Regions from separate parts of the Bradyrhizobium sp. JR3.5 genome, predicted to be linked through region 3. Evidence: predicted binding sites of a transcription regulator. Region 3 holds the regulator's gene; each other region holds the start of a gene.

Region 1 (3,220 bases), on a different contig from region 3:
GAGCCGGGTGACCAGCAGCACCGCGACGGTGCCGACGAAATATTGCAGCAGCAGCGAATAGCCGTTGCGGATGTTGAGCGCCCACACCGCCCACAGCGCGAGATCGAGCGCGATCGCCAGCACATGCCACAGCGAAGCGAGACGATTGCGCGTCCGCGCCGCAAGGCCGGTGCGATCGGCCGGCGCGCGGATGACGTCGGCGACCTGGCGGCGGCATTGCAGGATGATGACGACGACGAAGAGGTGCACCACCAGCATCACGAGCCGGAGCAGCGCGGCGTAGCCGGCGTGGGACAGCCCAAGCAGCAATGCGACATTGGCCAAGCAGATCCCCGAGACCCCGACGGCGACGATGCGCCGCGCCCATATCTCGATATAGGCCGCGGTCTCGGCACGGACGCGGACCAGGCCGAACGGGCCGGCCAGCGCGCGCACCGCGCAGATCAGCGCGCGCGAGAAGGCATAGGCGTTGATCACCGCGAGGATCACGAGCCGCGTGGTCGACTGATTGCCGATCTCGGTGCTGAGCAGCGCGGCGGCCACGCTGAGAAACACGACCACCGGCAGCAGCTCGAGCACGAGGCGCCCGAGCACGAAAGGCAGCCGGACCAGCGACTGCCAGGCCCGTGCCAGGCTGAGCCGGCGGCGATGCAGATCGCCCTCCGGCGTGACGTCGGCAACCGACGACGGCGGATCGGCGCTGGCGAGCGCCTGCACCGGCACGCGCGCGGTCTGCGGCAGCCGCGCTTCAAGGAACGCGACCGGCCGCTTGATCAGGCGGAACACCACCCATTCGGCAGCCAGCGCGCAGCCGAGCACCAGCGCCAGCTTCCAGGCGATGTCGATCATGAGGCCATAGGCGGCCGGATCGTTGGCGGTGCGCAGGAACCAGTAATAGAACGCCGGGAAATGCGTCAGCGTGCGCGCAACGTCGGCAACCTCGCGCGACATCTCGCCGACCTGCTCCGAGACCATCAGCAGAAGCTGCGCGCCGAGGCTGTCCGCGCTGAGCGGGATCGGCGACTGCTGCTCGGGCGCCGGCTGCGCGGCCGCCTGCGGCGAGGCATTGGCGATGGCGCGCAGCGTGTTGATGATCTCGCCGCGCTTCTTGTCGTCCTGCAGCGCGTCGAGCGCACGCTTCGCCTGCTCCGGCGTCAATGCGTCGCTGGTACTGGGTTGCGGCGGCGCCGGCTTCGTGGCCGGCTGCGCAAGCGCGGGCGAGACGAACAGGGCGAGGATGAGGAAAAGCGCAAAGCGAAGTTTGTGCGACACGAGGGCCTCTTATTAAAATAGTTGCGCGACCGCAGATCCCCGGGAGGACTCTGCTCTCGCGCTCGCGCCATGTCGGATCGCCCCTTTTCGCCTTGATGATGTGTCGGAAGTTTGCCGCCGCGACGACCATCTCTTGGCATTTGCCGCAACACAATCGTCACAGGTGTTGAGCGGCGTTTACGCATGGAGGTCGTTCCGGCCGAGCGGGCCGATCTGCGCGCCACACGCCAGGGCTGAGGCGGGACAATCTTTCGCTTGACGCGCAGCCGTCGCTATGATGTTCTTATTTTGTTCTGGTTCCGATTGCGTTTCGAGGTGATCATGCACGATGTCTTTGACGAGGGCGGCCCGATCAAGCTGTTCATTCACGACGATAGCGAGACACCGATAGAATTCATGCGCGACCTGCTGCGCACGGTATTCGGCAAGTCCCGGAAAGAGGCGGTTGCCGCCACCGCACGGATCGAGACCCTGAACGGAATCGCCTGCGGCCCCTATCCAGCGGGCGTGGCCCAGGCGCTGTTGGAGTCCGCCCAGCAGCTGATCCGCAGCAATGGTCATTCGTTGCTGATCACGAGCACGGCTCCCGATGCGGCCAGGCCGTGTGACCTCTGTGGCGTGCTGGATCCTGTGACGGACGTTTTTCTCAGCCGCAAGACGGTCTGCCTGTGCAGCAACTGCCTGCTCGCCGCCAGGGCCAGTTCGGAAAAGCTGCCGGGCGAGGAGTTCCGATATGCCTTCATAGCGCTCGATTGGCATTTTGCGGGAGTGCCACGCAACCAGATCCTGACCCGGTCGCGGCAATTTCCTGGTCACATGCGTGCCGATGTTCAGATCGCGATCGACCGGCTGTTCGATACGCCGCTCCATTTCTTCGGCCTCCATGAGGAGCATCGCTACGAGACCCTCGCTTTCGCCGCGCTGATGGAAAACAGCCGCAACGCTCCGGCGATCGCGCCGCCGCAATATCACGACGTCGACGTCGGCGAGTCCGAGCCGGTGAAATGCCTCACCAATGGCTTGTGGCTGTGCCAGACCGAAGAGCTGCGCTACGCGGTGCTGCTCAGCTACCATCGAGATTATCGGAGCGAGCCGGGCTTGCGCATCGAGCTCGCGGTACCCGCAGGCATCGCCGGAAACGTCTTGGTGCAACGAACCTTTGCCGAGCTGGAAGCGGCCGTGCATGCGGCACGATCCTATCGCGGCAAGATTCTGTCGCTGGAAGATGCCGCCGACTATCGCGGCCGCGCCCGCGGCGTCACCGTGCATCGCCTGCCGACGGTGGCCCGCCATGACGTGATCCTGCCGGAGCGGACGCTGCGGCTGCTCGACCGCAACGTGCTCGACTTCGTCGAAAGCCGCGATCTGCTGCGCAAGCTCGGGCAGTCGACCCGCAAGGGCATCCTGCTGTACGGCCCGCCCGGCACCGGCAAGACCCACACCATCCGCTATCTCGCCACCAACCTGCCAAACCACACCACGCTGATCATCACCGCCGAGCAGGTCGGCCTGCTCGGCGCCTATATGAACCTCGCGCGACTGCTGCAGCCGACCATGGTCGTGATCGAGGATGTCGATCTGATCGCGCGCGACCGGGAGGACATGGGCGGGCCGTGCGAGGAATCCTTGCTCAACAAGCTGCTCAACGAGATGGACGGCCTGAAGGAGGATTGCGATATCCTGTTCCTGCTGACCACCAACCGCCCCGAAGAGCTCGAGAGTGCGCTGGCCGGCCGGCCCGGCCGCATCGACCAGGCGATCGAAGTGCCGCTGCCCGACGAGACCGGCCGAGGCAAGCTGGTCCGGCTCTACGGCAAGGGCCTGGCGCTCGAACAGCCCGTCATCGACGAAGCCGTACGACGCACCGAAGGCGTCAGCGCCGCCTTCATCAAGGAGCTGATGCGCCGTCTCGCCCAGGCCAGCATCATCCGCGACGGCGGCGAGCGGG
Region 2 (3,220 bases), on a different contig from region 3:
GGCGAGGCTTGAGAGTGTCAGCGCGATCACGGTGTCGGTCGCGATAGGCTCGGGGAAACGTTTCTCGACGATGTAATCGGGCAGCGGCTTGCGCGGGCTGATCGGGGCATCGCCCTGCCCGAGCGCGTGGCCGAGCAAGGTCGTGAAATCAGCGCCGAACCGCGCCGAGATCTCATGCGGCGCGCGCGAGGCGACATCGCCGATGGTCTTCAGGCCGGCGCGGCGCAGGCCGGTGGTGACGGCAGGATCGGCGCCGAGCGCCGACACCGGCAGCGGGCCGACGGCCTCCGCCTCAGCGCTATCGGCAATGATCTGCCCCGAGGCGTAGCGCGTCAGCGTGCGCGCCGCGATCGAGGTGCCGGCAATCGCCGCGCTGACGGCAAAGCCGCGCCGGCTCAGCGCATTGATGACGATCTGCAGCAGCGCGCGCTCGCCGCCGAACAGATGCGCGCAGCCGGTGATGTCGAGGAACAGCCCGTAAGGCGGATCGAGCGCGACCAGCGGCGTGAAACGGTCGCACCAGTCGGCAATGTCGTTCAGCGTCTTCAGATCGGCGGCGGGATCGGCGTCGTAGACCGTGAGCTCCGGGCAGATCGCCCGCGCATTGGCGAGCGGCAGCCCGATCGACAGCCCGGCGCGCACCGCCGCTTCGTCGATCGCGTGCAGCAGGATCGCGTTGCGGTCCTTTGCGACCACGACGCTGGGGAGTTTTTGCACTGTTGTCGCTTGCAGCAGAAAGCGAAGTTCTTTCTTCGCCTCTCCCGCTTGCGGGGGAGGCCGGATCGCATCGCGAGATGCGATCCGGGTGGGGGCTCTCTCCTCAGCGGGACTCGTGGCGAGACCCCCACCCCAGCCCTCCCCCGCAAGCGGGAGAGGGAGCCCTACGACCTCCCGTGCTTCAGCTTGCGAGACGGGCTGCGCGAGCTTGCGCTTGATGCGGTCGATGGGCAGGCGTGGCAGCCACAGGCCGAGGATACGCCGACGGTTCACTGAATTGGCACTCATCACATTTCCATTCCATGATCCATCGCCCGACCGGGCCATGACGGTTGCGCACGAGTTCGGCCTCGAAGCGCGGGGCGCCCCAGGCGCAAGCCGCATTGCCGGGCGGCGAATGCGCCGCGCGCACGATCCAGCGCGTCTCCGCGGTCGAGGGGATCGGCGTGGCTGCGATCCGCAGCACCAGCGCGGTGACGCCGGAGGCTTGCGCAGCCAAGGTCAGTTTGCGGCTGGCGACGAGATCGAGCTGGCGCGCATGGCCCCAGATCTCGAGCACGACCGCGCCGAGCGCATCGCAGGCGAGCGCGTCGGCCGCGGTGCGCAGGCCGCTGTCGACATCGGCGGCACGCACGGTGACCAAGAGGCGCGGATCGAGGCCGAGTTCGGCGAGCCCGCGCATCGATAGCGCGCCGTTTTCGCGATCGGAAAAATCCTGCCGCACCCAGACCAGCGGCTTGCGCGCTGACACCCGCCCGGCGAGCCCGGCGATGAAGCCGGTCGCCGCGCCGCCTTGATGGCCGGCCGCGAACACCTCGTGCAGCGCGGCCGGTGCAAGCCCGCCGCGCAGCATCGCGTCCGCGCTCGTGTGTCCAAGCGCGATGCGATTCGGCATCGCCGCCTCCGATGGCGCCTCGATGCGCGCGATGCTGCCGCGCAGAGACGCAAGCGTACCCGTGCGTGCGCCGTTCATTGCGCCGCTCCTTCCACCTGAAAATTTGAGGCCGTCACTGACCAGAACAGAGAACCAGGGACTGGCCCATTTGTTCATGATATGTTCTAATATAAAGCTAACAGGGCCCGCGGAGTCAATCGGATTGGTGAGCCCATCGATTCATGAATGGAATCAATGGGATTCAGCAGCCGCCGAACCGGATGGCCCTGCTCTTCCGCAAGTCAGGCGCGCAGGCCCCAAAAATGGCGGCGTGACGGAAACGGAGCAATCGCATGCGTATCATCGTGCTCGACAATGACACCGATTTCGAGGGCTGGCGCAAGGCCGCGCGGCGATTGGCGCTGAATGATGTGAAGCCTGCGGAGGTCACGTGGACCGTACGCAAGGACGACGAACTGTCGTCAGCCTCCTGCGTGAATGACTTGCCCGATGCGCCACAGGCGCGGTTCAACGTGACAGCCATATTCGTCGAGCTTGCAAAGGCCGCGATCCTGCATCGCAATGACGAGCGCTTCGCCCTGCTCTATCGCCTGCTGTGGCGGCTTCGCAGCCATCACGATCTGCTCAGCGCAACTGATGATCCTGACGTCGCCGAGGTCCACGCGATGGCGCGCGCGGTCTATGGCGACATCGACAGGATGCACGCACAGCTCCGCTTCCGCGAGATCGGCCGCGAGCGGACGGCGCATTACGTCGCCTGGTTCGAGCCGGAGCATCGCATCGTCGAGCTCGCCGCACCTTTCTTCGCCGGCCGCTTCGCCGACATGCCGTGGTCGATCCTGACTCCCGACGTCTGCGCGCATTGGGACGGGCACGCGATCTCGATCTCGCCGGGCATCGCCAAATCCGAGGTGCCGAGCGAGGATCGGCTCGAGGAGGCCTGGCGGCGTCATGACAACGGCCTCTTCAATCCCGCGCGGCTGAAAGTGATGGAGATGCCGCAGGCCTATTGGAGGAACCTGCCCGAGGACTCGATCATTAAGCCGCTGATCGAAGACGCCATGCGCATGACCAGCGGCCCCTTCATTGCACGCAAGGCGGCCGCGCCGCTGAAGCCGCAGGATGAGCCGATGGCCCGCAAGCAAGCCCGAGACAAACAAGTCAAAGACAAGCAGATCCAAGACAAACAAGCTCACGACACGATCGCTGCCTTGCGCGAAGAGGCCGCCGATTGCCGCGCCTGCCCGCTATGGAAGGACGCAACCCAGACCGTGTTCGGCGAAGGGCCGCAAGACGCGTCGCTGATGCTGGTCGGCGAGCAGCCCGGCGACAAGGAAGATCTCGCAGGCCATCCCTTTGTCGGACCGGCCGGGCAGATGCTCGATCGCGCGCTTGAGGACGCCGGCATCGCGCGCGCCAGGGTCTACATCACCAACGCGGTGAAGCACTTCAAATTCGTGCCGCGCGGCAAGATCCGGCTGCACCAGAAGCCGGGCACGCCGGAGATCCGCGCCTGCCGCCAGTGGTACGCACGCGAGCTTGACGCCATCAGGCCGGAACTCGTGGTGGCGCTCGGCGCTACCGCAGCGCAGAGCGTGCTCGGCAAGA
Region 3 (3,220 bases):
CGCCAACATCGAGGGCGCGCGGGCGCGCGGCCTTCATGCCATCCACGTGACATCGACGGATGACGTGGCGAGGGCTCTGACTGCACTTGGTATTGAACATTTGGATTGAAGGAGCTCCGAGCGTGGCCCTGATGCCGGTTGCCGATGCCCTGTCCGCCGTCCTCGCCGGCGCCGAACCGCTGCCGGAGGAGATGGTCGCGCTCGATGCCGCCTACCACCGCACCCTGGCGCGCGACCTCGCCGCCCGGCGCACCCAGCCGCCGCAGCCGATGTCGGCGATGGACGGCTATGCCGTGCGCGCGGCCGACGCTGGTGATCTGAAGGCCCGGCTCAGGGTAATCGGCGAAGTCGCCGCCGGCCGGCCGTTCGAGCGCACGGTCGGCCCCGGCGAAGCGGTGCGGATCTTCACCGGCGGCGTGATCCCCGATGGCGCCGACGCCGTCATCATCCAGGAAGACACCGCCGTCGACGGCGACCACATCACGATTACCGAGGCCGCAACCGCCGGACGGCACATCCGCCCGGCCGGCGTCGACTTCCGTGAAGGCGACGTGCTGCTCGATGCCGGCAGCCGCCTCTCCGATCGCGCGCTGTCGCTGGCGGCCGCCATGAACTATCCGGACCTCCCGGTGCACCGCCGTCCGAAGGTCGCGGTGCTGGCGACCGGCGACGAGCTGGTGATGCCGGGCTCGACGCCCGGCCCCGGCCAGATCGTCTATTCCAACGGCTATGCGCTGCGGGCGCTGGCGCGCGCCGAAGGCGCCGAGACCGTCGATCTCGGGGTTGCCGCCGACACGGTGGAGGCCACCACCGCCGGTATCCGCCGGGCGCGCGAGACCGGTGCCGACATCCTGATCACGACCGGCGGCGCCTCGGTTGGCGACCACGACCTGGTCAAGCAGTCGCTGGAGGCCGAGGGCGTCGAGATGGCGTTCTGGCGGATCGCGATGCGGCCCGGCAAGCCGATGATGCATGGCCGGCTCGGCGCGATGCGGGTGATCGGCCTGCCCGGCAATCCGGTGTCCTCCTATGTCTGCGCCTTCCTGTTTCTGGTGCCGTTGATTCGGGCACTGAGCGGCCGAAAAGCGATTCATCACCGCCGCGCGAGCGCAGTGCTCGGCCGCGACCTCGCCGCCAACGACCAGCGCGAGGACTATCTGCGCGCACGCCTCGAGGAGCGCGAGGACGGCATGCTGATCGCAACGCCTGTCACGCAGCAGGACTCGTCGCTGCTCGGGAATCTCGCTGCGGCACGGGCACTTCTCGTGCGTCCGCCGTTTGCGCCTGCCGCCGTCAAAAGCAGCGAATGCGAGATCCTGATGCTGCCCGAGTGACAGCGGAGACCGCATCGCTTGAGCGCCCGCCGGATGTGTTCACCGGAAATTAAGTGGTTGCGGAACACATATCGAACATATAGTGTCCGTTCATGATTTGTTTCGAGTACTGGTGTGTACAAATGGGAGGCCGCGAAGGAGCGCTTGTGATGAGCACCGTGCTCCTGAGGACTGGCCCCGCCTGAAAAGTCTCGGAATCGAACGACGCTACCAACCGGGGGAATACTCGAGATGCTCACGCGCAAACAGTACGAACTTCTGCGTTTCATCAATGAACGTCTGAAAGAGGCCGGCGTACCGCCCTCGTTCGACGAGATGAAGGATGCGCTCGACCTGCGCTCGAAATCCGGAATCCACCGCCTGATCACTGCGCTGGAAGAGCGCGGCTTCATCCGCCGCCTGCCCAACCGCGCCCGCGCCATCGAGGTCATCAAGCTGCCCGAGCTCTCGGCCGGCGGCGGTAACGGCCGCCGCGGCTTCACCCCGAGCGTGATCGAAGGCACCCTCGGCAAGCGCACCAGCACGCCGCCGATCGCCGAGGACGACGGCAACCGTCCGGTCGCGGTCCCCGTGATGGGCCGGATCGCCGCCGGTACGCCGATCGAGGCGCTGCAGACCCGCAGCCACACCATCAGCGTACCGCCCGACATGCTCGGCTCCGGCGAGCACTATGCGCTGGAAGTGCGCGGCGACTCGATGGTCGATGCCGGCATCCTCGACGGCGACATGGCGCTGATCCAGCGCAACGACGTCGCCAACACCGGCGACATCGTGGTGGCGCTGATCGACGAGGAGGAAGCCACCCTGAAGCGCTTCCGCCGCCGCGGCGCATCAATCGCTCTGGAGCCGGCCAACACCGCCTATGAAGTGCGCATCCTGCCGCCGAACCGGGTGCGCATCCAGGGCAAGCTGATCGGCCTCTATCGCAAATACTGAATTTCAAATACTTGCGGCGGCCGGGAACGAGCGACACATCGGATCGTTCCTTGAATGATAGCGTAACGTGCTGTTTGCCCGATGCGCTCCGATACCTCTCACGCAGCGTCGCGTGTTTGTGATCGGGAGCGTTGGGCGACCAGTCGTACAATCGCCCAGAAGCGAGGAGACACTCGTTCGCTATCGTCCACTCTGGTAGAGGCCCTATGCCTCAAGGAGAGGCACGGGTCGCTACCTCGATTTGAGGAGCCATCCGATGTGTGACTATAGTCTGCACGCCGTGGCGTCGCGCCCCGCCATTGTTGGAGAGACGCTGATCACCACGACTTTCCGCGGCACGTCGACCCGCGGCTTTGCTTCGGAGACCGATCCCACTGTCGCGGTCTGCATGCTGCCGGGCACCGAGCTCGCTTTCGCCGAGAACGTTCGCTACGACAGCCGCTGGATCTGGACCAAGACGATGAACTTCCGCGTCGGCGCGTGTTCAATGAAGTCGAGCCCGACGTTCCCGATCGCCATCATGACGCGGTCGAATTCCCCGACGGCAGCCATGTGCTGGTGACCCAGCTCGTCGAGGGACAACGCGTCAGCGTGCTGCAATTGCCGGCACTGCATCCGCCGGTCGAGCAGAAGCCGAAGGTTGTGGAGCGACGGCCCTCCGCATTTGCGTCGCTGTTTTTGGGTTGAGCGCATCGTCGCCGCGGAATGAGCTGTTCAGCGGCGGATGACCTAAGCGATTTCGAGCGACCCCGGACGCCGGGTTCCGGGGCGCAGCTGGAGAATTGCGTCGGCGCGCGCCTTGGCGCATCATCGGGCACGGAGGACGTGCGTGGTGGTCGACAAGGTCACATGGCAAAAGGCTGGACGCGTCACGGAGCCGGGTCGCTACATGTTCCGGTTCGGCTGGCTGACGGTGACGGCTGACGACCTGAAGGTCTGGGAGCAATTCC
Region 4 (3,220 bases), 310 kb from region 3:
CCCGCAGCGAGAAGTCTTGCGCCATGCGGACCATCGCGTCGTAAATCGACTGGTCGCCATGCGGATGATATTTACCGATCACGTCGCCGACGACGCGGGCGGACTTGACGTATTTCTTGTCCGGCGTGTGTCCCTGCTCATGCATCGAATAGAGGATGCGCCGGTGCACCGGCTTGAGCCCGTCGCGCGCGTCGGGCAACGCACGCGACACGATCACGCTCATCGCGTAATCGAGGTAGGACTTCTTCATCTCGTCGAGAATGGAAACGGGACGAATATCTGAGGGCACCGGCGGCTCGCCGGGCTTGTCGTCTTCGGGTTCGGACAAAGGGGAAATCCGGTCAGTTCTGCTGGGGAATCATATAGACCATCGGAGGCCTGATAACCACCCTTGCGCGGCTCCGGCAAGCCGTTTTTCCCTTCGTTTTTTCATGCACTTACGGGTTTGTTTGCGGCTTCGGTCGCAGCCCGGCCCGGGAAGCGAATTGTGAGCGGCGAATTGCGAATGGAACGCGGGTTCCCCCTTCGCGATTTCGCTTCCCTCAGTGCCCGAACACCACTGCGTGCATGATCCGCCCGGGCATGAAGGTGAACAGGCCGGCAATCACCAGCGCGCCGAAGAAAATGCCGATCATCGTGAACTTGTGGCGGCGGACGTTGTGGCTCCGCGCGGCCGTCACGCCGAGCACCAGCATGACCAGCGAGAAGATCGACAGCAGGTGGATCGGGCTCCACGGGCCCACCAGCTGGATCTGATGGATCCAGAACGAGCTCCCGGCGACGACCAGCATCAGGATCACCCAGATCCAGCCCAGCGTCCGGTGCGGCAGCGTGCCCTTCGGTGCGGCGAGCTGGATGGAGCCGAGCACGAAGGCCGCCATCGCGGCAAAGGCGTGGAGCGGGATCGCAGGCGCAGCGTCGAACAATGGCGCGAGGCTCATGATGACAGCCCTCGAGTGAAGCCCACGGCCAGACGTCGCTCGCCGCAGGCCAATGTAAATATCATTCACATTGGCCTGTGTCAAAGTCTGAGGAACCCGCGCTGGCCGTCTTCGGTTGGACAAGGTCGCGCAGGCGTTTAGAGAGTTATCCTCATAGTCCACACGAGGAAACTGCCACGACAAATCTCGACGCCGCTCCGGGTTAATGATCGTCACGGAACGGCGTCTGACCGAATCTCGGAAAGCCTGACCTCCGGTCAGAACGGGATGTCGTCGTCCATGTCGCTGTTGCGGCTGCCGCCGCCGGCGGCGACCGCCCGGCGCGGCGCCGAGCTGACCGGACCGGACGAACCGAAATCGCTGCCGCCGCTATCATCGGCGAAGCTGCCGCCTCCACCGCCCCGCCCGTCGAGCATGGTGAGGTTGGAGTTGAAACCCTGCAGCACGACCTCGGTCGAGTACTTCTCGACGCCGCTCTGGTCGGTCCATTTGCGGGTCTGCAACTGACCCTCGATGTACACCTTGGCGCCCTTCTTCAGGTACTGCTCGGCGACCTTGCAGAGGCCCTCGTTGAAGATCACGACGCGGTGCCACTCGGTCTTTTCCTTGCGCTCGCCGGTGCCCTTGTCGCGCCAGGTTTCCGAGGTGGCGATGGAAAGATTGGCGATCGGACGACCGTCCTGCGTCCGCCGGATCTCCGGATCCTTACCGAGGTTTCCAACCAGGATCACCTTGTTCACGCTTCCTGCCATCGCATCATCTCCACTCAAACCGGGCGCCGGACATCGGTCGCCACTCTCAACCTTCGCCACTTACTTTGCAGGCGTCGTGGATGACCCTATACGACGGCGCCGGTTCGCTGCCTTTGCCGTCGCGCGGCTTATCCACGGATATTGACATATAGCACCGCCGCGGAGAATGTTCCAGTTTTGTTCGCTACAACCAGCCGTAGAAGCGGCCGATGGCGATGGCGTGGCCGCGGATTTCGACCGCTGCCATCAACGGGCTCCGAAGCTCTACAAAAATGCTAGTTAAATCAGTGTCTTGCATTGTCGACACTTCTATCGCGAGTGTTGCATTTGGGAGACGGCGTTTCCGGTTGAATCAAAGTATAGGTACCAGCTATCAGACGGGCGCTCGCGTCTGAGATCGCGCTTCGGGACCTTTGGAAGCCGATCGGGAAGCTGGGGGTTTGATAATGAAGAAGTTTTTGCTCGCTACGGTTGCCCTGATTGCGTTCGCTGCGCCGGCCGCGGCTGCCGATCTCGCTGCGCGCCCCTACACCAAGGCGCCCCCGCCGATGATTGCCGCCGTCTATGACTGGAGCGGCTTCTACATCGGCGCCAACGGCGGCTGGGGCTCGAGCCACAATTGCTGGGACCAGGTCCCGGGCGGCGTGCTGCTCGGCTCGGATGGTTGCCATGATGCGACCGGCGGCGTTGCCGGTGGCCAGATCGGCTATCGCTGGCAGGCAGGCGCTTGGGTGTTTGGCCTCGAAGCGCAGGGCGACTGGGCTGACCTGAAGGGCAGCAACAACAGCGCGATCTTCCCGGGTCTCTTCACCAACCAGAGCAAGATCGACGCGTTCGGCCTGTTCACCGGCCAGATCGGCTACGCCGTCAACAACGTGCTGCTCTACGCCAAGGGCGGTGCGGCGCTGACCGACAACCGCTTCAGCACCTACTTCACGCCGACCGGCGTCCTCGCCGGCAGCACCAGCGACACCCGCTGGGGCGGCACCATCGGCGCCGGCATCGAAGTCGGCTTCGCGCCGAACTGGACCGCCGGTGTCGAATACGACCACCTGTTCATGCAGGACAAGACCTACAACCTCACCACCCCGACCGGCGCGCTGTTCAGCAGCATCCGCGATCGCCAGGACGTCGACCTCGTCACCGTCCGCGTGAACTACAAGTGGGGCGGCCCGGTGGTTCCGCGCTACTGATCGCGCGATCCGATTTGATCCAGGCAAAAGGCCGGCCTCGCGCCGGCCTTTTTGTTTGCGTGGTCGGCTCACTTATATGGTCGGCGCGCTCCGCGCTGGGGTTGGACCGCCGGCGACGGTGTCGAATACATGTTCGCCGCCAACTGGTCGGCCAAGCTCGAGTACAACTACATCGATCTCGGCAAGGTCGCGCCGATCCAGTACACGCCCGCGATCAACGATCGCTCGGAATGGAAGGACACGTTCCACACCGTCAAGCTCGGCATCAACTACCACTTCAACGCGCCGAGCCCGGTCGTATCAGCGAAGTACTGAGCAACCGGCGGTCGCTTCG

The links. The regulator LexA, encoded in region 3, represses DNA repair genes until DNA is damaged. The targets are predictions, from matches to a motif close to TGTTCNNNNTGTGTTCNG.
Region 1: a site for LexA is predicted at 1,551-1,568, ahead of ACVWW1_RS34075 (ATP-dependent Clp protease adaptor ClpS). Genes of this name have one in related genera too.
Region 2: a site for LexA is predicted at 1,762-1,779, ahead of ACVWW1_RS44600 (ImuA family protein). Genes of this name have one in related genera too.
Region 4: a site for LexA is predicted at 1,861-1,878, ahead of ACVWW1_RS10870 (single-stranded DNA-binding protein). Genes of this name have one in related genera too.

The regions. Positions count from the first base shown of each region.
Region 1 covers NZ_JBSRYV010000002.1:3,591,476-3,594,695, reverse strand. The annotation lists partial or broken gene ACVWW1_RS34080 (mechanosensitive ion channel domain-containing protein) at 1-1,272, opposite strand, end outside; gene ACVWW1_RS34075 (ATP-dependent Clp protease adaptor ClpS) at 1,594-3,220, shown strand, end outside.
Region 2 covers NZ_JBSRYV010000002.1:5,813,415-5,816,634, reverse strand. The annotation lists partial or broken gene ACVWW1_RS44605 (Y-family DNA polymerase) at 1-1,005, opposite strand, end outside; gene ACVWW1_RS44600 (ImuA family protein) at 899-1,690, opposite strand; gene ACVWW1_RS44595 (UdgX family uracil-DNA binding protein) at 1,945-3,220, shown strand, end outside.
Region 3 covers NZ_JBSRYV010000001.1:1,855,363-1,858,582, reverse strand. The annotation lists gene ACVWW1_RS09375 (HAD family hydrolase) at 1-109, shown strand, start outside; gene ACVWW1_RS09370 (molybdopterin molybdotransferase MoeA) at 123-1,334, shown strand; gene lexA (transcriptional repressor LexA) at 1,566-2,270, shown strand; partial or broken gene ACVWW1_RS09360 (hypothetical protein) at 2,527-2,957, shown strand; gene ACVWW1_RS09355 (hypothetical protein) at 3,103-3,220, shown strand, end outside.
Region 4 covers NZ_JBSRYV010000001.1:2,163,388-2,166,607, forward strand. The annotation lists partial or broken gene gyrA (DNA gyrase subunit A) at 1-328, opposite strand, end outside; gene ACVWW1_RS10865 (DUF2306 domain-containing protein) at 543-941, opposite strand; gene ACVWW1_RS10870 (single-stranded DNA-binding protein) at 1,199-1,693, opposite strand; gene ACVWW1_RS10875 (outer membrane protein) at 2,140-2,886, shown strand; partial or broken gene ACVWW1_RS10880 (outer membrane protein) at 2,980-3,201, shown strand.